4 regions of the Rhizobium aouanii genome follow, and region 2 is predicted to be linked to each of the others. Evidence: predicted binding sites of a transcription regulator. Region 2 holds the regulator's gene; each other region holds the start of a gene.
What was found. Region 2 encodes LexA, which represses DNA repair genes until DNA is damaged. Its sites were predicted from a motif close to TGTTCNNNNTGTGTTCNG; they were not measured.
Positions count from the first base shown of each region.

Region 1: a site for LexA is predicted at 4,027-4,044, ahead of V8P77_RS29180 (ATP-dependent helicase). Genes of this name have one in related genera too.
Region 3: a site for LexA is predicted at 4,530-4,547, ahead of V8P77_RS23780 (DUF5680 domain-containing protein). Genes of this name have one in related genera too.
Region 4: a site for LexA is predicted at 2,788-2,805, ahead of uvrA (excinuclease ABC subunit UvrA). Genes of this name have one in related genera too.

Region 1 is NZ_JBAMYD010000020.1:81,325-89,489, forward strand. Features, by position in the region: gene V8P77_RS29145 (class I SAM-dependent DNA methyltransferase) at 1-825, shown strand, start outside; gene V8P77_RS29150 (hypothetical protein) at 889-1,422, shown strand; gene V8P77_RS29155 (hypothetical protein) at 1,424-1,759, shown strand; gene V8P77_RS29160 (DUF982 domain-containing protein) at 2,325-2,567, shown strand; gene V8P77_RS29165 (hypothetical protein) at 2,821-3,084, opposite strand; gene V8P77_RS29170 (BON domain-containing protein) at 3,255-3,515, opposite strand; gene V8P77_RS29175 (hypothetical protein) at 3,718-3,984, shown strand; gene V8P77_RS29180 (ATP-dependent helicase) at 4,092-6,149, shown strand; gene V8P77_RS29185 (enoyl-CoA hydratase/isomerase family protein) at 6,160-7,212, opposite strand; gene V8P77_RS29190 (putative bifunctional diguanylate cyclase/phosphodiesterase) at 7,296-8,165, opposite strand, start outside.
Region 2 is NZ_JBAMYD010000003.1:228,239-236,403, forward strand. Features, by position in the region: gene lpxA (acyl-ACP--UDP-N-acetylglucosamine O-acyltransferase) at 1-123, shown strand, start outside; gene V8P77_RS06960 (LpxI family protein) at 127-1,008, shown strand; gene lpxB (lipid-A-disaccharide synthase) at 1,005-2,183, shown strand; gene gltA (citrate synthase) at 2,215-3,504, opposite strand; gene V8P77_RS06975 (ComEC/Rec2 family competence protein) at 3,795-6,224, shown strand; gene lexA (transcriptional repressor LexA) at 6,205-6,924, opposite strand; gene V8P77_RS06985 (VOC family protein) at 7,124-8,020, shown strand; gene kdsA (3-deoxy-8-phosphooctulonate synthase) at 8,017-8,165, shown strand, end outside.
Region 3 is NZ_JBAMYD010000014.1:127,365-135,529, reverse strand. Features, by position in the region: gene V8P77_RS23790 (L,D-transpeptidase family protein) at 1-784, shown strand, start outside; gene dnaE (DNA polymerase III subunit alpha) at 796-4,293, opposite strand; gene V8P77_RS23780 (DUF5680 domain-containing protein) at 4,799-5,263, shown strand; gene V8P77_RS23775 (ABC transporter ATP-binding protein) at 5,375-6,058, opposite strand; gene V8P77_RS23770 (lipoprotein-releasing ABC transporter permease subunit) at 6,073-7,377, opposite strand; gene proS (proline--tRNA ligase) at 7,393-8,165, opposite strand, start outside.
Region 4 is NZ_JBAMYD010000003.1:368,476-376,640, reverse strand. Features, by position in the region: gene gyrA (DNA gyrase subunit A) at 1-1,135, opposite strand, end outside; gene V8P77_RS07660 (MarC family protein) at 1,372-2,019, shown strand; gene V8P77_RS07655 (single-stranded DNA-binding protein) at 2,135-2,644, opposite strand; gene uvrA (excinuclease ABC subunit UvrA) at 2,928-5,849, shown strand; gene V8P77_RS07645 (GNAT family N-acetyltransferase) at 5,846-6,307, shown strand; gene V8P77_RS07640 (DUF72 domain-containing protein) at 6,332-7,138, shown strand; gene V8P77_RS07635 (magnesium and cobalt transport protein CorA) at 7,241-8,165, shown strand, end outside.

The sequences.
Region 1 (8,165 bases), on a different contig from region 2:
ATCGTTGTTGTGGCTGTTGAAGATCCTTCGCTGTTCGGCGTTCTGTGCTCCTATCATCATACCGCTTGGTCGTTGCGTTCGGGTGGATGGATGGGCATTGGCAATGACCCCCGGTATTCCAAATCTCGCTGTTTTGATCCCTTCCCGTTTCCTGCCATGACCCAACAACAAAACCAAACGATCGGCGCCATTGCCGAAGAGCTCGACGCTCATCGAAAGAGAGTACTTGAAGAACACCCTCACCTGACACTAACCGGCCTGTACAATGTGCTGGAGCGGGTGAAGGCCGGCGCGAAAGCGGACGATCTCGATGCCAAGGAGCGTCGCATCTTCGAAGACGGGCTGGTCCTGATCATCAAGGAACTGCACGATAGTCTGGATGCCGCAGTGGCAAAAGCTTATGGCTGGCCGGCAAATTTATCTGAAGAAGATGTATTGGCTCGGCTCGTTGAGCTCAACAGGGAGCGAGCGGTCGAGGAAAAAAACGGCTTAGTGCGCTGGCTGCGCCCAGAATATCAGATCGGGCGGTTCGGATCCGAAACCGAGAAAGCCAAACAATTGGAAGCTGATCTCGGCGGTTCGGTTGTGCAGCTTCAAACGAAGGCAAAACCAACATTCCCCTCAGGAGACGCGGAGCAGACCGCTTTCGTCATAGATGCTCTGATAGAGAGCGGAGGAGTGGCGGACGCGTCTGTCCTAGCCAGCCGTTTCAAGCAGGGGCAGAAGACTCGGCAGGCAATCTCATCTGTTCTCACATCGCTTTATCGACTTGGCCTAGTTTCCACGAGCGACGGCAAGTCCTTCTCATGGCGTAGGGCGGCATGAGCTAGGATATGTTGAGCCTGCACCCTGCCGCCGGTTTCTTCAGAAAGTTTTGCGGAGTCTCGCATGGAAAATGCGACTATCATTTGGAACTGGATAACTGGCCCTAACGGGTCTGCCGTTGGCACTTGGGTAGGTGCAATAACTGCCTTGATAGGTCTACCTAGCGTTTTTCGGCAAACGAGGATGGCGAGAAATGCGGCCGCTGGAGCCAAGATTGCTGCTGACTCGGCTAAGACGGCAGCGGATGCTGCTGCTAAGGCCGTTTCGGCCTTGAGTTCGAAGATCAATCTTTCTAACGCGTCATATGCCAGCGGCCAGCTCGCAACATTACATTTTATGGTGCAGCACAAGCATTTCGGGGAAGCGCACACCTACTATGTAACGGTGAAGCGGACAATTTTGCAGGCTCATCACTCAAAGGCCAAAGTTCCGGAGGCGGCTCACGTTGCTATGAGCGCCATTGAGAAACAGCTATCATTGGCAAATCAGCAGGATTCAAGCTACAGGCCAAGCCGGCTTAATAAAGCCATTCTTGGACTGCTTGAACAGCTCAATGAACTTGAAAAACAATCAATGAATTCGAGAGCGGAGGCATAGTGTGCGTACGATCGACGACATACTTCCAACGGTGCAAGAGGCGACCGCAGACGGCAAGTTGCATTGGAAAGATTACGACATGCCGGAAAGCTACGAGGCGCAGATCGGGCCCTTCTTAGTCCGCATCTGGCAGTGGCAAGATAATGACGATGATACGTCAGGGTATACTGTTCAACTGTTAAGAGGTTCCAAAGTGATGGATACCGCTCGGGCTTCGCAATACGGTTCAAAGTTCGGGCTGCTGGAAGCAGTGTTTGAGGGTGCTCGCCGCTCCTATCTTAATGTGGATGAAGTTATTGCTGATTTGGAAGGAGAGCTTGCGAAGCTGATGAAGTAAGAATCTCTCCACAATGGCAACGCGATCAGACTGAGCGTACGGCGGGACGCTTGCACAATGGCAGCCCGCATAGAGATCGACTGCACAAGGGGACACAATCAGGTCGCTTCAGGTCTCATTTTGCGTCACAGTGCACGGCGAGGCGCGCTGAGCCCAGTTCGTAAATATTCCCGCTGTAGTCTTAGGACGGTTTCGATCGATATATGCGCTAGGAGAGCGTTTTCAGCGGATAATCTCTCGCCCGCGGGCGACGGTCGGCATTGCCAGCGCCCCACAGAGAAAGCAGCCTGGATCAGATTTCGACCTAAACCCATTTTGAGCCTCTCCGCTTGCGGAGCATGGTAGCGATGATACCGTGCCGGCGCCACATGACTTGGTTGTGGCTTCTAAAAATTCCTCTTGGCGCATCGTTCGCATTACGCAAGCTGTCATTTCGCCTCACCAGCCGCAACCGATCCACCATTGCTGACGGCAAAAATCACGCTAGAGTAACTATCGCAAAGTCTCCCTGGAGGAACTGGGAGATGCTGCATTCGTTACTGTCGAAAATCGTGGAGGAGCGTCGATGGCAACTGAAAGATGGAACAGCCCGGTCAAGGTTGGTTTCGAAGGTGCCGATGCGCGAACGGTCAATGGGCCGTTCGATGCGCTGAAGTGCCTGGCGGATCTGTGGCCGAGTATGCGTGGGCTTCGTTATATCAAGGCCCGCAGCGCCTGCCGGGCAGCGCTCGATGGGCGCAAGAGCCTGGAAGAAGCGAGAGCCGAGTTTCTGGCGGCGGCCGAAGAGGCGAAGCTGAAGCTGCATTAGCACTTCGGCAAGGAATTTCGGGCGATTTTCGCCTTCTGGGCGCGCAAGCGTGCCGGAACGGGACAATGCTTTAATTTTGGGCTTTAATTTTGGTTTAACCCTGCAACAAGTGCGTGCCGGGTTTTGGTGCAAAGGGCGTTGCGCCCGATACAGGTGCATCAATAGAAGATGACCAGCCATCATGATGATGGTTAGAGGCTCGTACCCTCTGCGGAAACGCAGGCGAGCCTCGTCCGAGCAGGACCGCCTTTTTTCAGCAATCCGCGCCGCTCTCATTCTCGATCTCGACATAACCGACGCCGATGATCGTGCCGTCCGCCGCGCGGATGAAGGACGGGAGATAGTCCGGTTCTATCGGCTCGCAGGCGACGGTCCCGGTATATTCGTTGAGGGCGATCTGGTCCTTCGGCAAAGCGGAATAATTCGTGCCGGTTTCCAGCGAGCCGTGGGCGGAGCCGGCAAAGACACCGCAACCCACGATCAAGGTCGTTGCCCAGAGGCGAGGAAGCAACTGCATGAGAGTCTCCAGCGTTTAGGTCCGGCCTTTCAACACGCGAGAGAGCAGTTTGGTTCCCTTCATGCATCGCAAAGAGATGAGCGCGAGCCGGCGTAGCGTTTCCTTCGCCGGCCTTTTATTTGATGGATGTCGCTGTCCCAAAACCGCTGCACACTTTTAGGCGACATGCATTAGCGTCGCAGCAAGCGAGCACGCACATAGCCCCGGCCGACGACGCCCTCGGCGATCTCGATCGCCCGCTCGACGTCGCCCCGCCGGCGCACGACACCCTCCAAGATGGTATAGGAGCCCGATATGCTGACGGTGATTTCGCCGGCTTCGATGTCGGCGGCCGCATGAAGGGCGCTCTCCACCGAGGCGCGCGTCGCGGCATCGCTGTGGCCCTGCCGGTCGGGCTCGTCATGCCCCGTGAATGCTGGAAAGCCGAGCACCGTGAATGCTGGAAAGCCGAGCACCGTGAACGTTTCCTGATGTTGGTTGATGTCTGTTAACGCGACAGCGACGCACTTCGTTGCGTCCCCCGGAAAAGAAGAGCCTGCTCGACAGCGATACCTGCGCGGTGGCATGGGCTACCCTTGGCGAAAGGCGCCGCGGCTTCCATATCTGGCTGCAGTCAAAAGAGGGATGATGACGATGAAAGCGCTTCTGTCCGCCTTGTTTGCCGGGGCAATGCTTGCCGGCTGCTCCTCGGCCGATGCGCCAGCGCTGGAACCCATTCCCGGCAGCATTACGTATGGCGGCCAGCCGCGAACGAAGCTCACCAAGTCGCCGGTCGGCAGCGCCGTCTACAACCAGTTCTACAACGGGACGGGCCAGCGCGTGGAGGAAACCTATATCCTTCAGCCCGACAGCAGCCTGAAGCTGGTGCGGCGCGAGATCGGTCCGGATTTCCCCGACTGAGATGTTGCTCGCGCGCCGCAGCGCTTGACAGAGGCCGCAATCGCGAACATTCAAGGAACATCTAATCTTTCCGCAGTGATTCTGCGGGAGCCCAACCGGACGGCTGGATGTATCTCGAAAAGCTCAATCCGCAGCAGCGCATGGCCGTCGAGCACGGCACGCTCATCGACGGCAGCCATATTGCCGGGCCGCTGCTGGTCATTGCCGGCGCCGGCTCGGGCAAGACGAATACCTTGGCGCATCGCGTCGCCCATCTCATCGTCAAAGGCGCTGATCCCCGCCGCATCCTGCTGATGACCTTTTCGCGTCGGGCAGCAGCCGAGATGGCGCGGCGTGTCGAGCGCATCTGCCGCGACGTGCTTGGTTCGAATGCCGGCGTCATGGCGGATGCGCTTTCCTGGACCGGCACCTTCCACGGCATCGGCGCGCGGCTGTTGCGCGATTATGCGGAGCAGATCGGTCTCGATCCTGGGTTTACCATCCACGACCGCGAAGACAGCGCCGATCTGATGAACCTGATCCGGCATGACCTCGGCTTCTCGAAGACGGAAAGCCGTTTTCCGACCAAAGGCACCTGCCTTGCCATCTATTCCAGGGCTGTGAATTCGGAAACCGCGCTGGACCTCGTGCTGCGCGACGTCTTTCCCTGGTGCGCAACCTGGGAGAAACAGCTGCGCGAACTTTTCGCCTGTTATGTCGAGGCCAAGCAGAGCCAGAACGTGCTCGATTACGACGATCTGCTGCTCTACTGGGCGCAGATGGTCGGCGAAGCGATGATTGCCGAGGATATCGGCAGCCGCTTCGACCATGTGCTGGTCGACGAATATCAGGATACCAACCGGTTACAGGCCTCGATCCTGCTGGCGCTGAAGCCCCAAGGCCAGGGGCTGACCGTCGTCGGCGACGATGCGCAGTCTATCTATTCCTTCCGTGCCGCGACGGTGCGCAACATCCTCGATTTTCCCGCCGCCTTCAGCCCGGCCGCCAATATCGTCACGCTCGACCGCAACTACCGCTCGACGCAGCCGATCCTCGCCGCCGCTAACGCCGTCATCGATCTCGCCTCGGAGCGCTTCACCAAGAACCTCTGGACCGAGCGGCAATCGTCCGAGCGGCCGCGCCTCGTCACTGTGCGCGACGAGGCCGAGCAGGCGCGCTACATCACCGACATGGTGCTCGACAATCGCGAGGAAGGCCTCACGCTCAAGCAGCAAGCCGTGCTCTTCCGCGCCTCGCATCACAGCGGGCCGCTGGAGGTCGAGCTGACCCGGCGCAACATCCCCTTCGTCAAGTTCGGCGGGCTGAAGTTTCTCGACAGCGCGCATGTGAAGGACATGCTGGCCGCCCTTCGCTTCGCGCAGAACCCGCGCGACCGGGTGGCGGGCTTCCGGCTGATGCAGATCCTGCCGGGCGTCGGGCCGTCGACGGCGCAGAAGACGCTCGATCTGATGGCCGAGGATGCCAGCCCGATTACTGCTCTTGGCGCCATGCCGGCACCGCCGCGCTCCGGCGAGGACTGGACAATGTTCGTTTCGATGCTGCAGGAGCTGAAATCCGGCAAGGCCGGCTGGCCGGCGGAAATCGGCCTGGCACGGCAATGGTACGCGCCGCATCTGGAACGGCTGCACGAGGACGCAGCGACGCGGCAGGCCGACCTGCTGCAGCTCGAGCAGATCGCTAGCGGTTATGCCTCGCGCGAGCGCTTTCTCACCGAGCTAACGCTCGATCCGCCGGACGCGACCAGCGACCAGGCGGGCGTGCCGCTTCTCGACGAAGACTATCTCATCCTGTCGACGATCCATTCCGCCAAGGGCCAGGAATGGACGAAAGTCTTCATGCTGAATGTCGTCGAGGGCTGCATACCGAGCGATCTTGCCGTCGGCACCACCGCCGAAATCGAAGAGGAACGCCGCCTGCTCTATGTCGCCATGACGCGTGCCAGGGATGGTCTCGACCTTGTCGTGCCGCAACGCTTCTTCACCTATGGGCAGAATTCGCAGGGCGACCGGCATGTCTATGCCTCACGCAGCCGCTTCATTCCCGCGACGCTGCTGCAGTTCTTCGAAGCTTGCAGCTGGCCGCAGGGAAAATCGGAGGCCGCTCAAGCGCAGGCGCGGCAGGTGCGCATCGACGTCGGCGCCCGCATGCGCGGCATGTGGCGATAGGCTGGAGCGTTCAGAGTGAAAGCGGCGGTTCGGCCGGTTTCAGGAAATGCTCGACCCTTGCTGACTCCACAGCCTCGACTGACGCCGGCGACCATTTCGGATTACGATCCTTGTCGATGACGGCGGCGCGAATACCCTCGAAGAAATCGGGATTATCCAGCATCTGCAGACAGACGCCGAGTTCACGGCCGAGGCATTCGGCAAGCGAGGTACTGCGGCGGCCGGCTCTCAGCAGCCACAAAGCGAGCTTCAAGCTGGTCGGTGAACGTGTCAGCAGCACCCGGTGTGTCTCGGCGGCGAATTCGTCTTCCTCTTCTGCGAGTACTGCCAGGATCTCCTCGACGCTGTCGAAACCAAATGCGCGATCGATCATCGCCGCGTTCTGCCTGAGCCGGCTTTCTCCCTGAGGCTCAGAAAGCGCCTGCAGCACGGCATCGACATCGCCGGATGAGCTGGCGCGCGGCAGGCCGGAGAGAGCATCGATCACCTCGCCGAGCCGCGACGAAGCGATCTGAAGGTCGGCCAAGCGGGCGTGGATCGCATCGGCAGCACCAATATCGAGCCCTGTCAGGCCGAGCCATGTTCCGGCCTCGCCGGGGCCGCGCGGCAGAAGCCAGGTGGCGCCGACATCCGGGACATAGCCGATGCCGGTTTCGGGCATGGCAAGCCGTGTGCGCTCGGTGACGATGCGGTGGCGGCCGTGCGAAGACAGGCCGACGCCGCCGCCCATGGTGATGCCGTCCATCAGCGCGACATAGGGTTTGGGATAGGAGGCAATCAGATGGTTGAGGCGGAATTCCTCGCGCCAGAAGCTTGCCGCTAGGCCATCGCCGGCGCGTGCGCTCTCATGCAGGGCGCGGATATCGCCGCCGGCACAGAAGCCGCGTTCGCCCTCTCCCGTCGCCACGACGCTCGCCAACTCGGGATCACCGGCAAAGTCGTGAAGGGCCGCAGTGATCGCCCGGATCATCGGCAGGGTCAGGCTGTTCAGCGCCCGCGGCCGGTTGAGGCGGATGATAGCAGCAGTCCCTCGCCGCTCAATGATGACTTCGCCGTCTTGCATGGTCCACCTCATCTGTTGAGACCATGAATAGACGACGGTGAAGCATCACTCCAGTCGATTTGCGGCGGATCGAGATCGATCGTTCAGGCAGACAGCGAATTACGGGCGGAGGCAACGGCCTCGCACCTTGCGGCGTAATCGATGGCAAGTTCGAGCGGCAGCGGCCGCGAGAAATGATAGCCCTGCGCCAGACGAACGCCCATCGCCTTCAATCCCTCGGCGATCTCTTCGCTTTCGACGCCTTCGGCGACGGAGGCGATTCCGAGATTCTGGCAGAGATTGGCGACCGAGCGGGTGATGTTCATGCAACGGGCGTCGCGATCGAAATTCATCACGAAGGACTTGTCGATCTTCAGCTTGTCGAAGCCGAGACGATGAATATGGCTGAGGCTCGAATAGCCGGTGCCGAAATCGTCCAACGCAATCGAAATGCCGGCGGCGCGCAGCATAGTGATCACCTGGTCGGCGGTGTCGAAATCGGAGAGCAGTGCGGTCTCGGTGATCTCGAATTCGATACGCCTGGGATCGATGCCGGAGCGGGTGATCATGGCAAGCAGCGCCATCGAGGTCTCGTGGTCGCAGATATCGCGCGCCGAGAGATTGAAGGACAGCCGGAGATGCCGTGGAATGATCGCCAGCCCTTCGAGCGCCTTGGCGAAAAGGACGCGCGTCATGCGGCCGATGACAGCCGTGCGCTCGGCCGCCGGGATGAAGGCGTCTGGGCTGATGCGGCCGAAGCGGGCGCTGTCCCAGCGGGCGAGCGCCTCGTAAGCGACGACGCGGCCGCTTCTCAATTCGACGATCGGCTGATAATCGAGTTTCAATTCCTTGGCGAAATCATTTGCCTGCAGTTCGAGTTCGATCAGGTGGCGCTGCGTCAGGATCTTCTCGTGCTCGGCTGAAAAGAATTCGACGCCGCTGCTGCGCTTGCTCTTGACCTGGTAGAGGGCGAA
Region 2 (8,165 bases):
GAAAACGCCGCCGCCATCCGCGAAGAATATGCCGATTGCGAGCAGGCGGTCCACATCCTCGACTTCATCGCCGCCGACAGCGACCGCGCCCTGTCCTCGCCGACCCGGGGGCAGAAGGGCTAGTCCGTGACTCTTTCCGGCGATACCGCTGCGGGCCGGCTGGCGATCATCGCCGGCGGCGGCCTTCTGCCTTCCTATGTCGCCGAAGCTGCGCGCGCGGCGGGCGAAAATCCCGTCATCGTCGCACTGAAGGACGAAAGCGACCGGCGCTGGGAAGGGTATGACCATGCCGTCATCGGCGTCGGCGATTTTGCAGCTCTCGAGGGCCTCCTGAACCGCTACGGCATCGGCCGTGTCGTCATGTCCGGCAGCGTGCGGCGCCGGCCGGAATGGCGCGAGGTGCGCCCGACGCTGCGCACGCTGATGAAGATGCCGGCCACGATCCGCACCTTGCTGTCCGGCGGCGACGATACGGTGCTGCAGATGGTGATCCGGCTGATCGAGGGAAACGGCCGCCGCGTCGTCGGCGCTCATGAGATCGCTCCCGACCTTCTTGCCTACGTCGGCCCGCTTGGCGCTGCAGCGCCTGGCGAGGAAGACCGGCGCGATATCAGGCGCGCAGCCGATGCCGCTGAGATGCTGGGCCGGCTCGATGTCGGCCAGGGCGCCGTCGCCATCGGCGGGCGCATCGTCGCGCTGGAGGGTCTTGAGGGCACGGACGAGATGCTGGAGCGTGTCGCGGGTCTCAGAGCCGCCGGGCGCATCTCGCCGCGCCGCCGCGGCGCGCTGGTCAAGCTCTGCAAGCCGCAGCAGGATATTCGCGCCGACTTGCCGGCGATCGGCGTTTCCACGGTCCTGAACGCGAGGAAAGCCGGCCTTGCCGGCGTCGCCGTCGAGGCCGGCCGCTCGCTGGTGCTCGATCGCGCCGCCGTCATCAAAGCCGCCGATGAGGCCGGGCTTTTCGTCTGCGGCATCGATCGCGGCCTGAAGGCATGGGGGCTCGAATGAACGGGGCGCCGCTGAAGATCGCCGTCATTGCCGGCGAGGTGTCAGGTGATCTGCTTGGTGCCGATCTTATCGCCGCCCTGAAGCGGATTCATAGCGGACCGGTGGAACTCGTCGGCGTCGGCGGCGAGGGGCTCCAGGCCGAAGGCTTGAAATCCCTGTTCGATTTCTCCGAGCTGTCGATCATGGGCATCACCCAGGTGCTGAGCCGGCTGCCGAAGCTCTATACCCTGATCCGCCGGACAACGGCTGCGATCATCGCCGCAAGGCCTGATATTCTTCTCATCATCGACAGCCCGGATTTCACCCATCGCGTCGCCAAGCGTGTCCGCACCGCGTTGCCCGATCTGCCTGTCGTCAATTATGTCTGTCCGAGCGTCTGGGCCTGGAAGGAATATCGCGCCACGCGCATGCTCGCCTATGTCGATCACGTGCTCGCCGTCCTGCCCTTCGAGCCGGCAATAATGCGCGCACTCGGCGGGCCCGAGACCACCTATGTCGGCCATCGCCTGATCGCCGATCCGGCGCTGCTCGAAGCGCGGCGGCTGCGCGCCGGGCGCGCACCCGTCGGGCAAGCGGGCAAGGCGATCCTGATGCTTCCGGGGTCAAGATCCTCCGAAATCGCCAAGCTCCTGCCGTTCTTCGAGGACGCGGCCAAGGAACTCGTCGCCCGCAACGGCCCGATGCGATTCCTGCTGCCGACCGTGCCGCACAACGAAGCGCTGGTGAAGGGGCTCGTCGCCGGCTGGGCCACGCCGCCGGAGGTGGCGATCGGGCCGGCGCAGAAATGGAAGGCCTTTGCCGAAGCGGATGCGGCGATGGCAGCCTCCGGCACGGTGATCCTCGAACTCGCCCTTGCCGGCGTGCCGACGGTGTCCGTCTACAAGACGGATTGGATCATCCGGCTGCTCGCCCCGCGCATTAAGGTGTGGACGGGCGCATTGCCCAATATCATCGCCGATTATGCCATCGTGCCGGAATATCTGAACGAGATCGTCCGCGGCGCCAGCCTGGCGCGCTGGATGGAGCGGCTGTCGGCCGACACGTTCGAACTGAAGGCTATGAACGAGGGTTACGATCTCGTCTGGCAACGAATGCAGACCGAAACGCCGCCCGGCGAGCACGCCGCGGAGATCCTTCTCGATGTCTTGAAAAAGAAAAAACCCGGTCGTTTCTGACCGGGTTTTCTTTTGGGTTCTTTTAAAGCAATCAGCGCTTCGAAACCGGAATATAGTCGCGCTTCGGTTCGCCGACATAGAGCTGGCGCGGACGGCCGATGCGCTGTTCCGGATCCTCGATCATCTCGTTCCACTGCGCGATCCAGCCGACGGTGCGGGCGAGCGCGAAGAGCACGGTGAACATGGTCGTGGGGAAGCCCAGCGCCTTCAGTGTGATGCCGGAATAGAAGTCGATGTTCGGATAGAGCTTCTTCTCGATGAAATATTCGTCGGTAAGCGCGATGCGCTCCAGCTCCATCGCCACTTCGAGCAACGGATCGTCCTTGATGCCGAGTTCGCCAAGCACTTCATGCGTCGTCTTCTGCATGATCTTGGCGCGCGGATCGTAGTTCTTGTAGACGCGGTGACCGAAGCCCATCAGGCGGAACGGATCGTTCTTGTCCTTGGCGCGGGCGACATATTCCGGAATGCGGTCGACCGTGCCGATTTCGTTCAGCATGTTGAGCGCTGCTTCGTTGGCGCCGCCATGCGCGGGCCCCCAGAGGCAGGCAATGCCGGCGGCGATGCAGGCGAACGGGTTGGCACCCGACGAACCGGCGAGACGGACGGTCGAGGTCGAGGCGTTCTGCTCGTGATCGGCATGCAGGATGAAGATGCGGTCCATGGCGCGGGCAAGCACTGGATTGACCACATATTCCTCGCAAGGCACGGCAAAGCACATGCGCAGGAAGTTCGAGGCATAGTCGAGGTCGTTCTTCGGATAAACGAAGGGCTGGCCGATATGGTACTTGTAGGCCATGGCGGCAAGCGTCGGCATCTTGGCGATCATGCGCAGGCTGGCGACCATTCGCTGGTGCGGATCGGTGATGTCGGTCGAGTCGTGATAGAAGGCCGACAGCGCGCCGACGCAGCCGCACATGACGGCCATCGGATGCGCATCGCGGCGGAAGCCGGTGAAGAAGCGGCTCATCTGCTCGTGCACCATGGTGTGGTGCGTGACGCGGTAATCGAAATCCTTCTTCTGCACGGTGGTCGGCAGTTCGCCGTAAAGCAGGAGGTAGCAGACTTCGAGGAAGTCGCCGTGCTCGGCGAGCTGCTCGATCGGATAGCCGCGATGCAGCAGGACACCTTCGTCGCCGTCGATGTAGGTGATTTTCGATTCACAGGATGCAGTCGAGGTAAAACCCGGATCGTAGGTGAAGGAAGCGGTGTTCTTGTAGAGGGCACCGATATCGATGACGCTCGGGCCGATCGTGCCGCTTTTGACAGCAAGGTCGACAGACTTGTCACCAATTTTTATTGTAGCGCTTTGATCCGTCATGCTGATCCTCCGAAATGGCGGTGGCGCCATAAAAGCGCCATAGGGGTTAAGCGTCCTCACCGATAGCTATATGATCGCGAGGCTAATGCCAAGTTACCGTGACGGCATTTTGTGCATTGCGGTATTATCTTTTAGGCACTGCAGCGATGAGCCGCACGCATATCGGAAGCCGATGATTCGACTGCTCTTTTGGGGCTCGCGATTTTCCCTCATATTTCAATCGATTATCCTTGCCGGATTTGATTGGAGGTTGCATTCTGGCCGCCTTCACAGCCGGGCTTGGGCGGTTCATGCAGGAGTTGACGACAGTCGAATTGCGGCCGGAAGCAGGCGAAGGCCTCGCCGACTCCAACAGTTTTTCACCACCTGTCGTGGTGACGCGATCGACAAGGACGCAGTCGGCGACACCAATGCGCCACCGGCTGCCGGCCGCAGCCTCTCACTTGCTGCGTGCCGGCATGCGCATGCTGGGCGAGGAGGCGGACCATGGCCGCCTGCTGCTGTTCTCGCCGGTCTTCCTCGGCGCCGGGTCAGCCGTCTGGTTTCTCGCGGCATCGGATTTTCCTCTCATTGCATCGCTGCTCTGCCTGTTGGCGCTGACCGTGGCGGTTCTCATTGCCAGCCGCCGGGCCGCGGTGCGGGCAACGCTGCTTGCGCTTTCGCTCGTGGCCTGCGGCATGGTCACGGCGCAGTTCGAGAGCCGGCGGGCTTCCACAGTGATCCTCGATTCCGCCGTGACGACGACGGTGACCGGCCGCGTCGAGCGGCGCGAAGGCGACGGTCGCGGGCGGTGGCGCTACATTCTTGCCGTCACCGGCACTGAGGCGCCACAGGTGAAGCGGCGGCCGGAACGTATCACCGCGATCGCCCGCGGCGCGGACGCGGCCTTCGAGATCGGCGATCTCATCACCGGCAGGGCGCGGCTGACGCCGCCGGCGGGCCCAGCTCTTCCCGAGCTCAACGACTTCTCCTTCAGTGCCTATTTCGATGGCATCGGCGCCAACGGTTTCTTCTACGGTGCACCGACGAAGGTCGATGCGCAGGCAGCTCCCCAGGCTGCAAGATCGACGGCGGAAGCGCTGCTCGAAGGGCTCTACCGGTTGCGCAGCGGCATTGGCGACCGCATAAGGTCAATCCTGCCCGGCGACACCGGCGCTTTTGCCGCTGCTCTGGTGACGGACGAGCGGCGGGCCATTTCGGATGCGACGACGGAGGCGCTGCGCCAGTCCGGTCTGGCTCATATCATCGCCATCTCCGGTCTCAACATGGCGCTATCGGCCGGCATCTTCTTCGTCGGCTTCCGGATGCTGCTCAGCCTCTTTCCCGGCATCGTTGAGGCCTACCCGACGAAGAAGATCGCTGCCGCCGGCGCGCTCATCGCCGTCACCGCCTATTTCCTGATCTCGGGCTTTGCGGTCTCTGCCGAGCGCGCTTTCATCATGATGGCCATCATGTTGATTGCGGTCTTCTTCGACCGGCCGTCGATCAGCCTGCGCAATGTCGCTCTCTCCGCACTCGTCATCATCGTCATTTCGCCGTCCGAGGTTTTGGGTCCGAGCTTCCAGATGTCTTTTGCCGCGACATTGGCGCTGGTCTCGGGTTATCAGCTGTGGAAGGACCGGCGCGTCCGCGAAAACGCCTTCCTGAAGCTGCCGATCATCAGGCCTTTCGTTACGATTGCAGGCTTCTTCGGCGGCGTCTTCCTGACCTCGCTGATCGGCGGTTTTTCCACCGCGCTGTTTTCGATCGAGCATTTTCATCGCCTGACCGCCTACGGCCTGCCGGCAAACCTCGCGACAATGCCGATCATCTCCTTCATCGTCATGCCGGCCGGCCTGCTGGCGATGCTGCTCATGCCTTTCGGTCTGGATGTTTTGCCCTGGAAGGTCGTCGGATTCGGCCTCGATCTGGTGATCGCGGTGGCAAAGACGGTGTCCGGCTGGGATGGTAATATCGACGTCGGCCGCTTGCCAGCCTGGTATTTCGCTGTCGCAGTGGCAGGCTTTCTGCTGCTGACGCTGCTCCGCACCCGCTTGCGCCATGTCGGCACATCGATCATCGCGGTTTCAACGCTCATCCTGTTGCTTCTGCCGGTTCCCCGGCCGCCGGATCTGGTGATTTCGGAGGATGGCAGTCTCGTTGCAATCGTCGAGGCGGCGGCAATGGCTTCCAACCGTGAAAGACCGCCGGATTTCATCTTCGATCAGTGGCAGAGAGCGCTGGTCCTGCCGAGGCATGATCCGCCGAAGATGCTGGATGGTCCTGCTCTCCCAACGCAGGGAGAAGATCGCCGCGTCAGGCTTTCCCGCGATCAGCAGAACGAAGCAAGGACCGCGATGCGGTCGGCCGCAGCGGGCGGTGACGCAAACCGCTTTTCCTGCGTCAAGAAGGCCTGGTGCACATCAAGGCTTGGCAATGGTCAGGTGGTAACCGTCATCGACAACGCCGCCTACCTCGGCCCGGCATGCGACGCGGCCGATATCGTCGTGACGTCGGTCCGCTTTCGCTTCAACAGCTGCCGCTCAGGCGCGACGCTCTTCACCGGTGAAACGCTGCGCAGAACCGGTTCTATCGAGTTGCGCTTCACGGACGCTGGCCTCGAGGTCGCAACGGCATTCGATGCATTGTCGCGGCCATGGATGCGCCATCGCGCCTATGACTGGCGCAGCAATAGTTTTACCGAATCGGGCCTGGCCAATGTCAGTGATAGCGGCGAATGAGACCGACAAGTTTGCCCTGAACCTTGACACGGTCCGGCCCGAAGATCCGGGTCTCGTAAGCCGGATTGGCGGCCTCCAGTGCGATCGAGGCGCCCTTGCGGCGGAAGCGCTTGAGTGTCGCTTCTTCGTCGTCGACCAGAGCAACGACGATGTCGCCAGGACTTGCGGTGCTGCCGTTGCGGATTATCACGGTGTCGCCGTCGAAGATGCCGGCGTCGATCATCGAATCGCCCTTGACCTCGAGCGCATAATGTTCACCGGAGCCGAGCATGTCGGCCGGAACGACGATGTCGTGGGTATTGTTCTGGATCGCTGAAATCGGCACACCGGCAGCGATTCGGCCCATGACCGGCACGGAGACCGAGTTGCCGTTGTCGGCGACGGGCTTCGCGGGAGCAGGAGTGGCGACCGGCTGCGGTTTGCCGAGGCTGCCCTCGATGACGCTCGGCGAAAATCCGCGCCGGGGCTGAATGCTGGGGCTGTAGGCCTCCGGAAGCTTGATGACCTCGAGCGCGCGGGCGCGGTTCGGTAGGCGGCGAATGAAGCCTCGCTCCTCGAGCGCTGTAATCAAGCGATGAATCCCGGACTTGGAGGCGAGGTCCAGAGCATCTTTCATTTCGTCGAAAGATGGCGGAACGCCGGATTCCTTCATGCGCTCATGAATGAAAAGGAGAAGCTCCTGTTGTTTGCGCGTGAGCATCGACGTTGTGACCTCGTGATTGAAACAAATCCAGAACAGACACTATATGTTCCATATGTGTTCCGCAAGTAGCTAAATTTCCGTAAAACTTGGTGCCAACTCGTTGAGATTTTTATTTTCTTTCGCCGGATTGGGACACATCTCTTGCATTGAGGGGCGCGCCGTCGCACATCTCTTGCCGTTTGAGGGAGGGATAATCATGAGCGAGCATTCCGCCAAACCGCACCCGCTGGATCATGTCGTGCTGCCGGTCGTCAATATCGATCTGGCGCGCGAGAGGCTCGGCAAGCTCGGCTTCACCGTTGCCGCCGATGCGCGCCATCCCTTTGGAACGGAAAACGCCTGCGTCTTTTTTGCCGACAAGACCTATCTGGAGCCGCTCGGGATTGCGAGCGTCGAGGAGAGCGAGGCATCGGTGCGGCAAGGCAATGTCTTCACTGCCCGCAACCAGGCCTTCCGTTTCCGCTGTGGCGAGGAGGGGCTTTCGGGGCTGGCGTTCGGCAGCAAGGATGCCGGCATCGATCATCAGGATTTCGTCGGCGCCGGATCGAGCGCCGGCGAGATGCTGCAGTTCACCCGGCCGATGACGATGCCGGACGGTTCCGAGACGATTGCGGGCTTCAAGCTGGCTTTCGCCGGCGACCTGCGCGCGCCTGATCTCCTGCTTTTCACCGTCGAGCGCATCAATCCGCTACCGGCCGACCGGGCCGCGCTGGAGACGCATGCCAATGGTGTCACCGGCATAGTCGAGATCGCGCTTTGCGCACCTGATGCTGCCGCATTCGCTGCGTTCGTCAGCCTTGCCGTGGCGCAATCGGCAGTCGAGAAAACCGGTTTCGGCGTCACTATCGCGGCATCGAATGCGATAATCAGCCTGATGACGCCAGAAGGGCTGGAGGCCTATTTCGACATCGCCGGCTCATTCGCAGATCGCGGCCTGCGCGGCCGGGCAATCCTCTTTGCTGTCGCCGATCTTGCCGTGACAGAAGCGCATTTGGCTGCTAACGGGGTGACATACACGCGCAAGAACAATCGCATTCTGGTGAAGCCCGCGCCCGGGCAGGGCACGCTCTTCGCCTTCGAGGAAACACGATGAGCACTGATACGAATTCCGAGGTCAGGATTGGCGAAGGCCAAGGCCAGGTCACCTTTTCCAATACCGGCCGCCTGTCGCTGATTGCGGGGCCGTGCCAGATGGAGAGCCGCGACCACGCCTTCATGGTTGCCGGCATGCTGAAAGA
Region 3 (8,165 bases), on a different contig from region 2:
ACCGGCGGCGATGCCGCTGCTTTCGGATGTCGAGCTGCGGCCCTCCATGCCCGACGGCCTCGGGGAGCCGGTACAGGTGGCGATGAACGACACGGCTGCGATGCCGATGCCGGCCGTGCCGCCGATTGCAGCGCCCGAACCCGAGCCGCCGTCCGAGCCGATCAGCATGCTCGTTACGCGACGGACACTGCGCGAGACGGTGATCGACATCCAGACCCTGCTCAACCAGCTCGGCTTTTCAGCCGGCAATCCGGACGGCTTGCTCGGTCCGTCGACCGTGCAGGCGATCAAGGCTTTCAAGACATTGCGGCCGACGGAATTCGCCGCCGACAGGAACCTGGTCTCAGACACGCTCCTCAGGGAAGTCTATGCCGCGGCAGGCAAGGGCGAGCCGCCGAACGGCGTCATCATGGTGCGGCAGGCCTTCAAGCCCCTCTTCGAAGCGCCGGTGACGATCGCCGATCCGGGACTGGCGCTCGGCACGCATTTCTTCACGTTGCATGCCGTCGATGCAAAGGCCGGCACAGCGGAATGGCTCAGCATCACGCTCGCGAACAATCTCTCCCGCGAAACGATGAAGCGGCTCGGCATCACCAATCAGGAAAGCTCGATCATCACAGGCAAGCCGATCGCCCGTTCGCTCAGCCGGATTAGCATCCCCGATGAGACCCGCCGCAGGATCAACGCCCTGATCGCGCCCGGCTCGACGCTGACGATCTCCGATACCGGCCTCGGCCGGGAGACCGGCGAAGGCACGGATTTTATCACCATCACCCGCGGGTGACGTGGGGCTGATCAGACCAGTTCAACGTCGACGACGCCGGGGGCGGCGCGAAGGGCGGCGGCAATCTCCGGCGTGATGCGGTATTTCTCCGGCAGCGCCACTTCCACCTCGCGCTTGCCATCCTCTTTGATGACGATGAAGGAAACGAGGCCATCACCCTTGGCGTTCAAATGGCCGGCGACCATCCTCAGCGGTCCGGAATCGCGGACATAGACGCGCAGCGCCTTCTGCATCTGCAGTGACTTTTCCTCCAGCGACTGGATCGTCTGGATGCGCAGGCCGATGCCCTCCGGCCGCTCCTCGCCCGTCGCGGTTAGCACGAAGGATTTGCCTGACTCCAATACGTCGCGATACTGGTTCAGCATTTCCGAAAACAGCACCGCTTCGAACTGGCCCGAAGAATCGGAGAAGACGATGATGCCCATCTTGTTGCCGGTGCGGGTCTTGCGCTCCTGCTTCGAGATGACGGTGCCGGCAAGGCGGGCATTGGCCGCGCCCTGTTTGATGGCGGCGGAAAACTCGGCAAAGGTCTGCACCCGCATCTTCTGCAGGATGTTGTTGTAGGAATCGAGCGGGTGGGCTGTCAGATAGAAGCCGAGCACCTGGAATTCCTTGAGCAGCCGCTCGGAGGGGAGCCAGGGCGAGAACGGCGGCAGCGAGATCTTCTCAGGCCCCGACGTCAGCGTGCTGCCGAAAATGTCCGACTGGCCGCTCAGCTTGTTCTCCTGGGCGCGTTGGGCATAACCGAGAACACGGTCGAGGCCGGCTGCCAGCTGGGCGCGGTCCATGTCGAAACAATCGAAGGCGCCGGCATAGATCAGGCTTTCGAGCACGCGACGATTGACCTGACGCGGATCGATGCGCAGGCAGAAATCTTCGATGCTGGCAAAGGGCTTGTCGCCGCGCACCTCGACGATATGGTCGACGGCGGATTCGCCGACACCCTTGAGGGCGGCGAGCGCGTAATAGATGCGGTTGGCGCCGGTCTCGAAATGGCGGAAGGAGGTCTGCACCGAGGGTGCGATCACCTCGATGCCGAGGCGCTTGGCATCCTGGCGGAAATCATTGACCTTTTCCGTATTCGACATGTCGAGCGTCATCGAGGCGGCGAGGAATTCGACCGGATAATGCGCCTTCATGTAGGCCGTCTGGTAGGAGACGATGGCGTAAGCGGCGGCATGCGACTTGTTGAAGCCGTAATTGGCGAACTTCGCCAGCAGTTCGAAGATATTGTCGGCCTGCGGTTTCGATACGCCGTTCTTGACCGCGCCGACGACGAAGCGTTCGCGCTGCTGGTCCATCTCGGCCTTGATCTTCTTACCCATGGCGCGGCGCAGAAGGTCGGCTTCGCCCAGCGAATAGCCGGAAAGTACCTGGGCGATCTGCATCACCTGTTCCTGATAGACGATGACACCCTGGGTTTCCTTGAGCAGGTGGTCGATCATCGGATGGATCGATTCCAGCTCTTCGTCGCCGTGCTTGCGGGCATTGTAGGTCGGGATATTCTCCATCGGGCCCGGGCGGTAGAGCGCCACCAGCGCGATGATGTCCTCGATGCAGTCCGGCTTCATGCCGATCAGCGCCTTGCGCATGCCCGCACTTTCCACCTGGAACACGCCGACCGTCTCACCGCGCGACAGCATCTCGTAGGTCTTCTTGTCGTCGAGAGGAATGGCTGCGAGATCGACCTTGATGCCGAGCTTGGCGACGAAATCGACCGCGACCTTCAGCACGGTCAGCGTCTTCAGGCCGAGGAAGTCGAACTTGACGAGGCCCGCCTGCTCCACCCATTTCATGTTGAACTGGGTGACCGGCATATCCGAACGCGGATCGCGATACATCGGCACCAGTTTGGAAAGCGGCCGGTCGCCGATGACGATGCCGGCGGCATGGGTCGAGGCATGGCGGTAAAGCCCCTCGATCTTCTGGGCGATGTCGAGCAGGCGCGCGACAACCGGTTCCTTTGCCGCCTCCTCCTGCAGCTTCGGCTCCTCCTCGATCGCCTTGGACAGCGGCGTCGGATTGGCGGGATTATTCGGCACGAGTTTGCAGATCTTGTCGACCTGGCCATAGGGCATCTCAAGCACGCGGCCGACATCGCGAAGGGCGGCGCGTGCCTGCAGCGAACCGAAGGTGATGATCTGCGCCACCTGCTCGCGGCCATACTTGGCCTGGACATAGCGGATCACCTCTTCGCGGCGGTCCTGGCAGAAGTCGATGTCGAAGTCGGGCATCGAGACGCGTTCCGGATTGAGGAAGCGCTCGAAGAGCAGCGAAAAACGCAAGGGATCGACGTCGGTGATCGTCAAGGCATAGGCGACCAGCGAACCGGCGCCCGAACCGCGGCCGGGACCGACCGGAATGTCATGCTGCTTGGCCCATTTGATGAAATCGGCAACGATCAGGAAGTAACCGGGGAAACGCATGCGCTCGATGACGCTGAGTTCGAAATCCAGCCGTTCGCGATAATCCTTCTCCTCGTAACCCGGCGACATGCCGAGTGTTGCAAGCCGCATGTCCAGCCCTTCGACCGCCTGGCGGCGCAGCTCGCTCGCCTCGGCGCGTTCGGCCTCCTCGGCATCGTCGGTCGCACCGGTGAAGCGCGGCAGGATCGGCTTTCGCGTCTTCAGCACGAAGGAGCAGCGCGTGGCGATCTCGATCGTATTTTCCAGCGCTTCCGGCAGGTCGGCGAAGAGCTTGACCATCTCGGCCCGGCTCTTCAGATAGTGATCCGGCGTCAGGCGAAAGCGGCTGTCGTCGGAGACGATGGCGTTGTGCGCGACCGCCATTAGCGCATCATGGGCGTCGTAATCGTCGCGGGTCGGAAAAAAGGCCTCGTTGGTCGCAACCAGCGGCAGGTCGTGGGCATAGGCAAGCCCGATAATCTTCTGCTCGTGCCGCTTGTCGTAGGTGCCGTGCCGCTGCAGCTCGACATAGAGCCTGTCGCCGAAGAGGCGCTTCAGCGTGAGCAGCCGGGCTTCCGCCTGAGCGGGATGGCCTTCCTTGATCGCCACGTCGACCGGCCCGGTCAAGGCGCCGCTCAATGCGATCAGCCCTTCCGTGCCTGCCTCCTCCAGCCAGGAGGCGCTGACATGAACGGCCTGGTTGCTTTCGCCGCCGAGATAGGCCCGGCTGACGAGATCGACCAGCCGTTCGTAACCGGCATCCGTCGCGGCGAGAAGAACGATCGACGGCAGCTTGACCAGGGCCTGCTGGCTGCCGCGCTTTTCCGTCTCCAACCCGTCTCCCATATCGATCGAGACCTGACAGCCGATGATCGGCTGCAGGCCGTCTTCCATCGCTTTCTGGGAGAATTCGAGGGCGACGAACAGATTGTTGGTATCGGTAATCGCAATCGCCGGCTGGCTGTCGCCGGTCGCCTTGTAGAGGATCTTCTTCAGCGGCAGTGCGCCCTCGAGAAGCGAATAGGCGGAATGGACCCTCAGGTGGATGAAGCCTGGCGTGCCGCCGGTCGCCTCACCCGTTGAACCCTTTGCCGTATCCGCCATGACATGCCTTCCCAATCACCCGAATGAATCGGACGCATTGTCGGCATAGAGGGCGATGATGTCCAGAAGAAGTCCCGCGGCCGGACCGCATGAGTACCATGCGATCCCCTGAAAAGTTTAGAGCGCAATCACGATGAGCGAGAAGCTGGCAACGAACATTGCGATGGAGGTGAATGCTGCGATATCACGGATCATGTCAGTCATCGGGCTCTCCTTTACTCGTTATGTTTTCAATTTGTTCCATGTATGTTCCGTTGTCAACAGGAATCTTTTCCTTCTTTCTTATGTCCGAAAAATGCGGGAATGTGCCCCTGCGGATTGCTGGGAGCCGGCACTCGACGTGACGGGCAGCAGGTTGCTCCCTTCTCGGCCTGCCCCAGATCGGTCACGGCGCCTGGACGGCCAGCCTCCACGGCGGCCCGCTTATTTCTGGTCTTCGTTCCCCTTTCGTTCTTTACACATCGCAGCATATTTGCCAGCATCGGCGGGCTGAGAGGAGAACGACATGTTGGATATTACGATGCTGAACGAATTCGTCGTGGAGGCGAAGGCTGCGACCTATGTCGGCGGCGGCGTGGCGCGTACGTCCTGCCGGCCGAATTCCCACGATATCGGTTACGAACGCGGCGGCTGGCGCTATCTCGACAGTTATTTCGGCGGGACCGATTTCGCCGGGCAGGAAGTGGTGTGGCTTGCCGACGAGCCCGTCTGGGCGATGAATTATTTCGGCTGCGTCATTGCCCCGAAGCTCATCGACGGCGCAGCAGCAGGAACGGTGATCAAGACGGCACTTTCTGCGATGTATCGCGAGGGCCGGTTTCTTGGCGGGATGGAATTCGACCATCCTTTCGGCCGCTATATCGACAGCAGCGAAGGCGGTTGCGAGCGGTTCATCGGCCACGAATGCATCATGGTCGATGGCCAGAAGGTCTATATGCTCGACTACCGCGGCGGGCTGGTCATCCCCTGACCGCAGTCTTTAAAGTGTATCGCATCAATCCGGATTCATGCGAGGCGCTTTAAGTCTTTGATTTGTGCATACGTTATCCCAAAACCGCTGCACCCTTTTGGGCGACATGCATCAGAAATCGACGATCTTGCCATCGGATATCGTCACGCGCCGATCCATGCGGCGGGCGAGCTCGTGATTATGGGTGGCGATGAGGGCAGCAAGGCCGGACTGGCGCACCAGCGCTTCCAGCGCGTCGAAGACGTAGCTTGCCGTTTCAGGGTCGAGATTGCCGGTCGGCTCGTCGGCAAGAAGCAGTGTCGGCGCATTGGCGACGGCGCGGGCAATCGCAACGCGCTGCTGCTCGCCGCCGGAAAGCTCGCCGGGGCGATGCGAGCCGCGATGGCCGATGCGCATATAATCGAGAAGTTGGCCGGCCCGCTCTCCGGCTTCCTTCCAGGAAAGCCCGGCGATCAGCTGCGGCATCATGATATTTTCGAGCGCCGAGAATTCCGGCAGCAGGTGGTGGAACTGATAGACGAAGCCAATTTCGCTGCGGCGGATGGCGGTGCGTTTCTCGTCGCTCAGACCGTCACAGGCATGGCCGTTGATATTGACCTCACCGCCGTCCGGATGCTCCAGCAAGCCGGCAACATGCAGCAGTGTCGACTTGCCGGTGCCGGAAGGGGCGACGAGAGCGACAATCTCCCCCTTCGATATCGAAAAATCCGCGCCCTTCAGGATCGAGAGCAGCGTACCGCCCTGCCCGTAATGGCGCTGGACGCCGGTAAGCTGGAGAACGACGTTGCGTTTCATGAAGGCGGCATTCCTTATTCGTAGCGCAGGGCCTGCACCGGATCGAGCCTGGAGGCACGCCAGGCCGGGAAGATGGTCGCGATGAAGGAGAGCGTCAGCGCCATGGCGACGATCGAGATCGTTTCGCTCAGATCCATCTCGGCCGGCAGCTGGCTGAGGAAATAGACCTGCGGATTGAAGAGCACGGTGCCGGAGATCCAGGAGAAGAACTGGCGGACGGATTCGATGTTGACGCAGACGAGGACGCCGAGCAGCACACCGGCAATGGTGCCGACGATGCCGATCGCCGCCCCGGTCATGAAAAAGATGCGCATGATCGCGCCGGCGCTGGCGCCCATGGTGCGCAGGATGGCGATATCGCTGCCCTTGTCCTTCACCAGCATGATGAGGCCGGAGATGATATTCAGCGCCGCGACGAGCACGATCAGCGTCAGGATCATGAACATGACGTTGCGCTCGACCTGCAGCGCCGAGAAGAAGGTCTGGTTGCGCTGGCGCCAGTCGGTGATGGCGATCTGGCGGCCGGCCGCTTCCTCCACCTTGGGCCTCAGATCGTCGATATCGTCGGGATTATCGACGAAGAGCTCGATCGACTGCACCAGTCCCTCGGCATTGAAATAGAGCTGCGCTTCCTCGAGCGGCATGAAGATGATCGAGGAGTCATATTCCGACATGCCGATCTCGAAGAGGCCGGAGATCTTGTAGGACTTGATGCGAGGGCTGACGCCCATCGGCGTGATGTCGCCATCTGGTGACGTCAGCGTAATGAGATCGCCAACGCGCAGACCAAGCTGATCGGCCATGCGGCTACCGATCAGCACGCCATCGCCGGAGGCATAACCCACCATGTCGCCTGATTTGATGTTGTCGGAGACCGTCTTGAGCTTGGTCAGATCCTCGGCGCGAGCGCCGCGCACCAGAGCGCCGGTGCTGCCGCCGGCTTGGGCGGAGGCGAGCACCTGACCTTCCACGAGCGGTAGCGCCATCTTGACACCGGGCACGCCGGCGAGCTTGCTGCTGAGGACAGGATAATCGGTGAAGGGGCCGTCGACCGGCTGGACAATCATGTGGCCGTTGATGCCGAGGATGCGCGAGACGAGCTCGGTGCGGAAGCCGTTCATCACGGCCATGACGATGATCAGCGTCGCAACGCCGAGCATGATACCGACAAAGGAGAAACCGGCGATGACCGATATGAACGCTTCCTTGCGGCGGGCGCGAAGATAACGCCACGCCACAAGGCGTTCGAAGGTGGAAAATGGCTTGCCAGCCGGACCCAAGCCGGATTTCGAACTCCGGTCCACTGCTGCCTCTGCCATTTCGCCTCCGTTTCCTTAAGCCACGAACCGATTGATCGCCGCTTCGATGGTCATCGTTTCGCGGGCGCCGGTCTTGCGGTCCTTCACTTCCACTTCGCCGTTTGCGACCGCGCGCGGGCCGGCGATGATCTGGACGGGTACACCGATCAGGTCGGCGGTCGCGAATTTCGTGCCGGCCCGGTCGTCGGTATCGTCATAGAGCACATCCTTACCGGCCTTGCTCAGCGCGGCATAGATCAGCTCGCAGGTATCGTCACAGGCCTGATCGCCCGCCTTCATGTTGATCACCACGATATCGAAGGGTGCGACCGACGCCGGCCAGATGATTCCGTTATCATCATGCGATGCTTCGATGATGGCGGGAACAAGGCGTGTCGGGCCGATACCGTAGGAACCCATGTGAACGAAGTGTTCCTTGCCGTCAGGTCCCTGCACTTTCGCGCCCATCGGCTCGGAATATTTCGTGCCGAAATAGAAGATGTGGCCGACCTCGATACCGCGCGCCGACAGGCGGTCGCCTTCAGGAACGGCGTTGAAAGCCGCCTCGTCGTGCATCTCCGAGGTCGCCGCATAGAGCGAGGTCCATTTGTCGAAGATCGCCTGCAGGCCTTCGACATTGTCGAAATCGGTGTGTTCACCAGGAATATCGAAATCGACGAAATCCTTGTGGCAGAAGACTTCGGATTCGCCGGTATCGGCGAGAATGATGAATTCATGGCTGAGCTTGCCGCCGATCGGGCCGGTATCGGCGCGCATCGGGATGGCGCGCAGGCCGAGCCTGTCGAAGG
Region 4 (8,165 bases), 140 kb from region 2:
TGCGCAGCAGAAATTTCGTTCTCCGGCTAACGACCTCCTCACGGAAGGAGACGAAAGCGCGCAGCATGTCGAGCAGGGTCAGCTGTTCGGGCTTGCCGCCGTTCAGCGCCACCATGTTGCAGCCGAAGGAGGTCTGCAGCGGTGTATAGCGATAAAGCTGGTTGAGGATGACCTCGGCATTGGCATCGCGCTTCAGCTCGACGACGACGCGATAGCCCTGGCGGTCGGATTCGTCGCGCAGATCGGAGATGCCCTCGATGCGCTTGTCTCGCACCAGCTCGGCCATCTTCTCGATCATCGTCGCCTTGTTCACCTGGTAGGGAATCTCGGTGATGATGATCTGCTCGCGGTCACCGCGCATCGGCTCGATGGCGGCGACGCCGCGCATGATGACGGAGCCGCGGCCGGTTTCATAAGCCGAGCGGATGCCGGCACGGCCGAGGATCTTCGCCCCCGTCGGGAAGTCGGGACCGGGAATGATCTGGATCAGTTCCGGCAGCTCGATGGCCGGATCGTCGATCAGCGCGATGCAGCCGTCGATGACTTCGGAGAGATTGTGCGGCGGGATGTTGGTCGCCATGCCGACGGCGATGCCGCCGGCGCCGTTGACGAGCAGGTTCGGGAACTTGGCGGGCACCACGACCGGCTCGGAGAGCGTGCCGTCGTAGTTGTCGCGGAAATCGACGGTTTCCTTGTCGAGATCGTCGAGCAACGAGTGGGCAGCCTTTTCGAGGCGGCATTCGGTATAACGTTCGGCCGCCGGCGGATCACCATCGACCGAACCGAAATTGCCCTGACCGTCGATCAGCGGCAGACGCAGCGACCAGGGCTGCGCCATGCGGGCAAGCGCATCATAGATCGCGGAATTGCCGTGCGGATGGAATTTACCCATCACGTCACCGGTGACGCGGGCGCATTTGACGTATTTCTTGTTCCAGTCGATGCCGAGCTCGGACATGCCGTAGAGGATGCGCCGGTGCACGGGTTTCAGGCCGTCGCGCACGTCGGGGAGCGCGCGGCTGACGATGACGCTCATGGCGTAATCGAGATACGACCGCTGCATTTCCTCCATGATGGAGATGGGCTCGATGCCTGGCGGGAGCTTCCCGCCGCCGGGGGGTGTTTGCTCAGTCAAAACAGATCACGATCTCTTCTAGAATCACTTGAAGATTTATAGCGGAAAGCCTGTTGCCGCGCCAATTTCACAGCACGTTTTGAACAGGCTTTTGCGGCTTAAAGAGGGTAAAACATGCGCGTTGCGCGGCCGGACCGGACAAATCAGCCGCGGGCAGCTGCGGGATATTTGCCAAATCGGAATCCCCGCTTCACAATCATAAAAACCACGCACTCATATGGGGTTCCGGAGAGCTGATGGCAAGCGCCGACCAATTGATCAACGCCTTCACGACGCTTCTCGTCACCATCGATCCGCCGGGGCTCGCACCGATCTTTCTGGGCCTGACGACAGGCATGAGCCGGGTCGAGCGCACACAGGTGGCGCTGCGCGGCTCGGTCATCGCCTTCATCATCCTTGCCGTCTTCGCGCTGTTCGGCGCCGGCGTGCTCGGCGTGCTCGGGATTTCGATCGGCGCCTTCCGCATCGCCGGCGGGCTGCTATTGTTCTGGATCGCCTTCGAGATGGTGTTCGAGAGGCGGCAAGAGCGCAAGGAGAAGGCGACAGAGGCGGCGATCACCAAGGATCATATCGAGAATATCGCCGTCTTTCCCCTCGCCTTGCCGCTGATTGCCGGCCCGGGCGCGATCTCGGCGACGATCCTGCTTGCCGGCACGCTGGCCACCTCGATCGGGAAAGCGCAGCTGATCGGCGTCATTGCCGCCAATATGCTGCTGACCTTCGTCATGCTGCTCATCGCCGAAAGGCTGGACCGTTTCCTCGGCGTCACTGGCCGGGCGATCCTGACACGGCTCCTCGGCGTCATCCTCGCAGCGCTCGCCGCACAATTCGTCGTCGATGGCGCGAAGTCGGCGTTCAATCTGATCAGCGCGACGCCGCACTAAAAATAGCGGCAGATGGTTCAGGCCCATCCGGTGCAGGTTCAACGAAAAAGAGCATGACGCCGTCCAAGGCACCATGCTCTCTCAAGTCTTTCACAAAGCCAAAAAAGGCTACCGATCAGAACGGGATATCGTCGTCGAGATCCCGCGAGAAGTTACCGGCGCCGCCACCGCCGCGGCTCGGCGATGAGGAGGGAGCCGGTGCGCCGTAGTCGTCGCCATAATCGTTGCCGCCAGCGCCAGTGCCACTACCGCGGCTCGCGCCGCCGCCTTCACCGCGGCCGTCGAGCATCGTCAGCGTCGAACCGAAACCCTGCAGCACCACTTCCGTGCTGTAGCGATCCTGGCCCTGCTGGTCCTGCCACTTGCGGGTCTGCAACTGGCCTTCGATATAGAGCTTGGCGCCCTTCTTCACATATTGCTCGACGACCTTGCAGAGGCCTTCGTTGAAGACGACGACCGTGTGCCATTCGGTCTTTTCGCGGCGCTCGCCGGAATTGCGGTCGCGCCAGGTCTCCGAGGTTGCAAGACGGATATTGGCGATCGGCCGGCCATCCTGAGTGCGGCGGATTTCGGGGTCTGCCCCGACGTTTCCAACCAGAATTACCTTATTCACGCTACCAGCCATACTTCTCACCCTGCCTGCCGCCCTGCCCGGCGGCGTTTAATCGATCGGCGCACCTTAAACCATCACGGACCGCCGATGCGCATGGGCGGCATTTAATCCACATGTTTATCCATCAGAAAGCCGCATGCATCCATCAGGAATTTTGTTCTTTATTTGTTCTAGTTTATCCGTATGATCCTGTCAACAGAATCGAAAACCTTGAGCCCTTGCGGATATTCAGCCTCGACTCGCCCGTCGGCATCACTAAATAAGGGCTGTCATCCAGAAAACCAAAGCAGAGACGATGAGCGAACTGAAGACGATCTCCATCCGCGGCGCGCGCGAGCATAATCTCAAGAGCATCGATCTCGATCTGCCGCGTAACAAGCTGATCGTCATGACCGGGCTTTCGGGTTCCGGCAAATCCTCGCTCGCATTCGACACGATCTATGCCGAGGGCCAGCGGCGTTATGTCGAGAGCCTGTCGGCCTATGCCCGGCAGTTTCTCGAGATGATGCAGAAGCCCGACGTCGACCAGATCGACGGGCTGTCGCCGGCGATCTCGATCGAGCAGAAGACCACCTCGCGCAATCCGCGCTCGACGGTCGGCACCGTCACCGAGATCTACGACTACATGCGCCTGCTCTTTGCCCGCGTCGGCGTTCCCTATTCGCCGGCCACCGGCCTGCCGATCGAGAGCCAGACCGTCAGCCAGATGGTGGACCGCATCCTCGATTTCGGCGAAGGCACCCGTCTTTATATTCTTGCGCCGCTCGTGCGCGGCCGCAAGGGCGAATATAAGAAGGAACTGGCCGAGCTGATGAAGAAGGGCTTCCAGCGCGTCAAGGTCGACGGGCAGTTCTACGAGATCGCCGAGGCACCGGTGCTCGACAAGAAATACAAGCACGACATCGACGTGGTGGTCGACCGCATCGTCGTGCGCTCGGATGTCTCGGCGCGCCTGGCCGACAGCCTGGAGACCTGCCTGAAGCTTGCCGACGGGCTGGCGGTCGCAGAATTCGCCGACAAGCCGCTGCCGCCGGAAGAAACGTCGGCCGGCGGCTCGGCCAACAAGTCGCTGAACGAGACGCATGAACGCGTGCTGTTTTCGGAGAAGTTTGCCTGCCCGGTCTCCGGCTTCACCATTCCGGAGATCGAACCCAGGCTCTTCTCCTTCAACAATCCCTTCGGCGCCTGCCCGACCTGCGATGGCCTCGGTGCTCAGCAGAAGATCGATCCGGATCTGATCGTGCCCGAGCCCGAGCGGACGCTGCGCGACGGGGCGATCGCGCCCTGGGCCAAGTCGACCTCGCCCTATTACAATCAGACGTTGGAAGCGCTCGGCAAACATTACGGCTTCAAGCTCGGCACCCGCTGGAACGATCTCTCCGACGAGGCCAAGGACGTCATCCTCAACGGCACCAACGACAAGATCGAATTCCACTATGCCGATGGCGCCCGCTCCTACACGACGCAGAAGAATTTCGAAGGCATCATCACCAATCTCGAGCGCCGCTGGAAAGAGACCGATTCCGCCTGGGCGCGCGAGGATATCGAGCGCTTCATGTCGGCGGCCCCCTGCCCTTCCTGCAACGGCTTCCGCCTGAAACCGGAGGCCTTGGCGGTGAAGATCGACACGCTGCATATCGGCGAAGTGACTGGTATGTCGATCCGCGTCGCCCGCGACTGGTTCGAGACGCTGCCGGCAAGCTTCAATGCCAAGCAGAACGAGATCGCCGTGCGCATCCTCAAGGAAATCCGCGACCGGCTGCGCTTCCTCAACGATGTCGGCCTGGAATATCTCAGCCTGTCGCGCAATTCCGGCACATTGTCGGGCGGCGAAAGCCAACGCATCCGGCTTGCCTCGCAGATCGGTTCGGGGCTGACGGGCGTGCTTTACGTGCTCGACGAACCGTCGATCGGCCTGCATCAGCGCGACAATGCCCGGCTACTCGACACGCTGAAGCACCTGCGCGACATCGGCAACACCGTCATTGTCGTCGAACATGACGAGGATGCGATCCTGTCGGCCGACGACGTGGTCGATATCGGCCCGGCCGCCGGCATTCACGGCGGCCAGGTCATCGCCCATGGCACGCCGCAGGATATCATGGCCAATCCGAAGTCGCTGACCGGCAAATATCTCTCCGGCGAACTCGGCGTCCCCGTTCCCGACGAACGCCGCAAGCCGAAGAAGGGCCGCGAGATCAAGGTGGTCGGCGCGCGCGGCAACAATCTGAAGAACGTCACGGCGTCGATCCCGCTCGGCGTGTTCACGGCGGTGACCGGCGTTTCAGGCGGCGGCAAATCCACCTTCCTGATCGAGACGCTGTATAAATCGGCGGCAAGGCGCGTCATGGGCGCGCGTGAAAACCCGGCCGATCACGACCGCATCGACGGCTTCGAGCATATCGACAAGGTGATCGACATCGACCAATCGCCGATCGGTCGCACACCGCGCTCGAACCCGGCGACCTATACCGGCGCCTTTACGCCGATCCGCGACTGGTTCGCCGGCCTGCCGGAGGCAAAGGCCCGCGGCTACCAGCCGGGCCGCTTCTCCTTCAACGTCAAAGGTGGACGCTGCGAGGCCTGCCAGGGCGACGGCGTCATCAAGATCGAGATGCACTTCCTGCCGGATGTCTACGTCACCTGCGACGTCTGCCACGGCAAGCGCTACAATCGCGAGACACTCAACGTCACCTTCAAACAGAGGTCGATCGCCGACGTGCTCGATATGACCGTGGAGGAAGGTGTCGATTTCTTCGCCGCGGTGCCTGCGGTGCGCGACAAGCTGCAAGCGCTGAAGGATGTCGGTCTCGGCTATATCAAGGTCGGCCAGCAGGCCAATACGCTCTCGGGCGGCGAGGCGCAGCGCGTCAAGCTTGCCAAGGAACTGTCGAAACGCTCGACGGGGCGCACGCTCTACATTCTCGATGAACCGACGACCGGCCTACATTTCCACGACGTCGCCAAGCTGCTCGAAATGCTGCACGAACTGGTCAACCAGGGCAATTCGGTGGTGGTGATCGAGCATAATCTCGAAGTCATCAAGACGGCCGATTGGGTGCTCGATTTCGGCCCCGAAGGCGGCGACGGCGGCGGCGAGATCGTCGCAACCGGTACGCCCGAAGCGATCGTTAAGGAGAAGCGGTCCTATACCGGACAGTTCCTGAAGGAATTGCTGGAACGGCGGCCGGCGAAGAAGGCGGTTGCGGCGGAATGACGATGCGGCCGGCGTCGCCCGATGATCTGGAAACGATCGCGACGCTGACGTCAGCCGCTTATCGGCCTTATAGCGAACTCTTCGGCGCTCCGCCGATGCCGGTGACGGAGGATTACACACCGAGGATCGAACGCGGCGAGGTCTGGCTCTGCGAGATCGGCGGGCAAACGGCCGGCCTGGTGGTCGTCGAGCAGCATTCCGATCACCTCATGCTGTTCAGCATCGCGGTCTCGCCGGCCTTTCAGGGTGCCGGTCATGGACTGGCGATGCTGCGCTGGCTGGAAGGCAAGGCACGGGAATGGGCCGTGCCGGAGATCCGGCTTTACACGAATGCGCGGATGGAGCGGAATATCGCGCTCTACAGCGCCTTCGGGTTTCAGGAAACGGGTCGCCGGCCGAACCCTTATCGGCCAGGATGGACGCTCGTCGACATGACGAAAGAGATCAATGCGGCCTGAGCGGCTGCGAATGGGGAGGACGACATGACGAAATCCGGCACTATCCGCACCGGCATCGGCGGCTGGACCTTCGAGCCCTGGCGCGGGCATTTCTTTCCCGATGACCTGAAACAGAAGGATGAGCTGAATTATGCCAGCCGCCAGCTGAAGGTCATCGAGGTCAACGGCACCTATTACAGCACGCAGAAGCCTGCGGTCTTTGCCAAATGGGCGGCTGATGTGCCCGACGGTTTCATCTTCTCGCTGAAGGCGACCCGTTTCGTCACCAATCGACGGGTGCTTGCCGAAGCCGGTGAGTCGATGGAGCGGTTCCTGTCATCGGGCATCAGCGAACTCGGCGATCATCTCGGGCCGCTGCTGTGGCAGTTCGCACCGACGAAGAGGTTCGATCCGGACGATTTCGAAGCCTTCCTGAAGCTGCTGCCGGCAAAACAGGATGGGCTGGCGCTCCGCCACGTGGTCGAAGTACGGCACGATTCCTTCAAGGTGCCGGAGTTCGTGGCGCTGCTTTCGAAATACGGCGTGGCGCCGGTCTGTGCCGAACATTTCGAATATCCGATGATCGCCGACGTCACGGCCGATTTCGTCTATGCCAGGCTGCAGAAGGGCTCGGACGATATTCCGACCTGCTACCCGGAGAAGGACCTGAAGGCCTGGGCAACCCGGCTGGAGACCTGGGCCGAAGGCAAGGTTCCCGACGATCTGCCGCTGATCGATGGAGATCGTAAGGTGAGGGTCGAGCCACGCGACGTCTTCGCCTTCATGATTCATGAAGGCAAGGTCAATGCGCCGCATGGGGCGATCGCCCTGCAGCAGGCGTTGGCGAAATAGGCGGGGCTCGATAGTCACAAAAGGATCGTGACCTTGTGGGTATCACATCGTCAGACACGCATTGCATGAGGGCATCATGAGCGTGGTAACCTGGGAGCCCGCATGAGCGTTGCCGCATCCTATCTGTATCGCGACGGACGCCGGGTCGAGGCTGTCCCTTTCGAGGCTGCCTCCATTCCGGCGACGGATAATGAATTCATCTGGATCGGCCTGCACAAGCCCAGCCGGGACGAACTCCTGCTGCTGCAAAGCCGTTTTGGCCTTCACGAACTCTCGATCGCCGATGCGCTCAGTTCCCTGCAGATGCCGAAGCTCAGCGTTTATGACAACCAGCTGTTCGTCATCGCAAAGACGGCGCAGCTTGAGGGAGATCATATCACCTACGGGGAAACCGCAATTTTCGTCGGCAAGCGCTATATCATCACCGTGCGGAATGGCTCGGAGCGCGGGCACGGAGAGCTGCGCGGCCGGCTGGAGACTTCGCCGAAGACGCTCTGCCATGGCACTGACTACATTCTGCATGCCATTCTCGATTTCATTGTCGACGGCTACCTTCCCATCGTGCGCACGATCGAGGATGCCGTTCTCGACATGGAACGAAAGATGCTCGACGCGTTTCTCGACCGCAGCCAGATCACCCGGATTTTCAAGTTGCGGCGGGAAATCATTCTGTTTCAGCGGGTGCTGGACGCAATGCTCGACCTTTGCGGCAAGCTCTACCATCTCGACCTGCCGTCGCTTGACAGGGAAGCGAAGCCCTATTTCCGCGATGCGCTTCAGCACATGCACCGTGTCGAGACGATGGTTGCAAGCTTGCGCGACGTGATCACATCGGTTTTCGAAGCGAGCAATCTGCTTGAACAGCAAAGACAGGGCACGATCACCCGGCAGCTGGCGGCCTGGGCTGCCATTCTCGCCGTTCCGACGGCAATCGCCGGTATCTACGGCATGAATTTCGACAATATGCCCGAGCTGAAAACCAGCTACGGTTATTTTGTCGTTTTGGCAGTCATCGCTGTCATGTGCA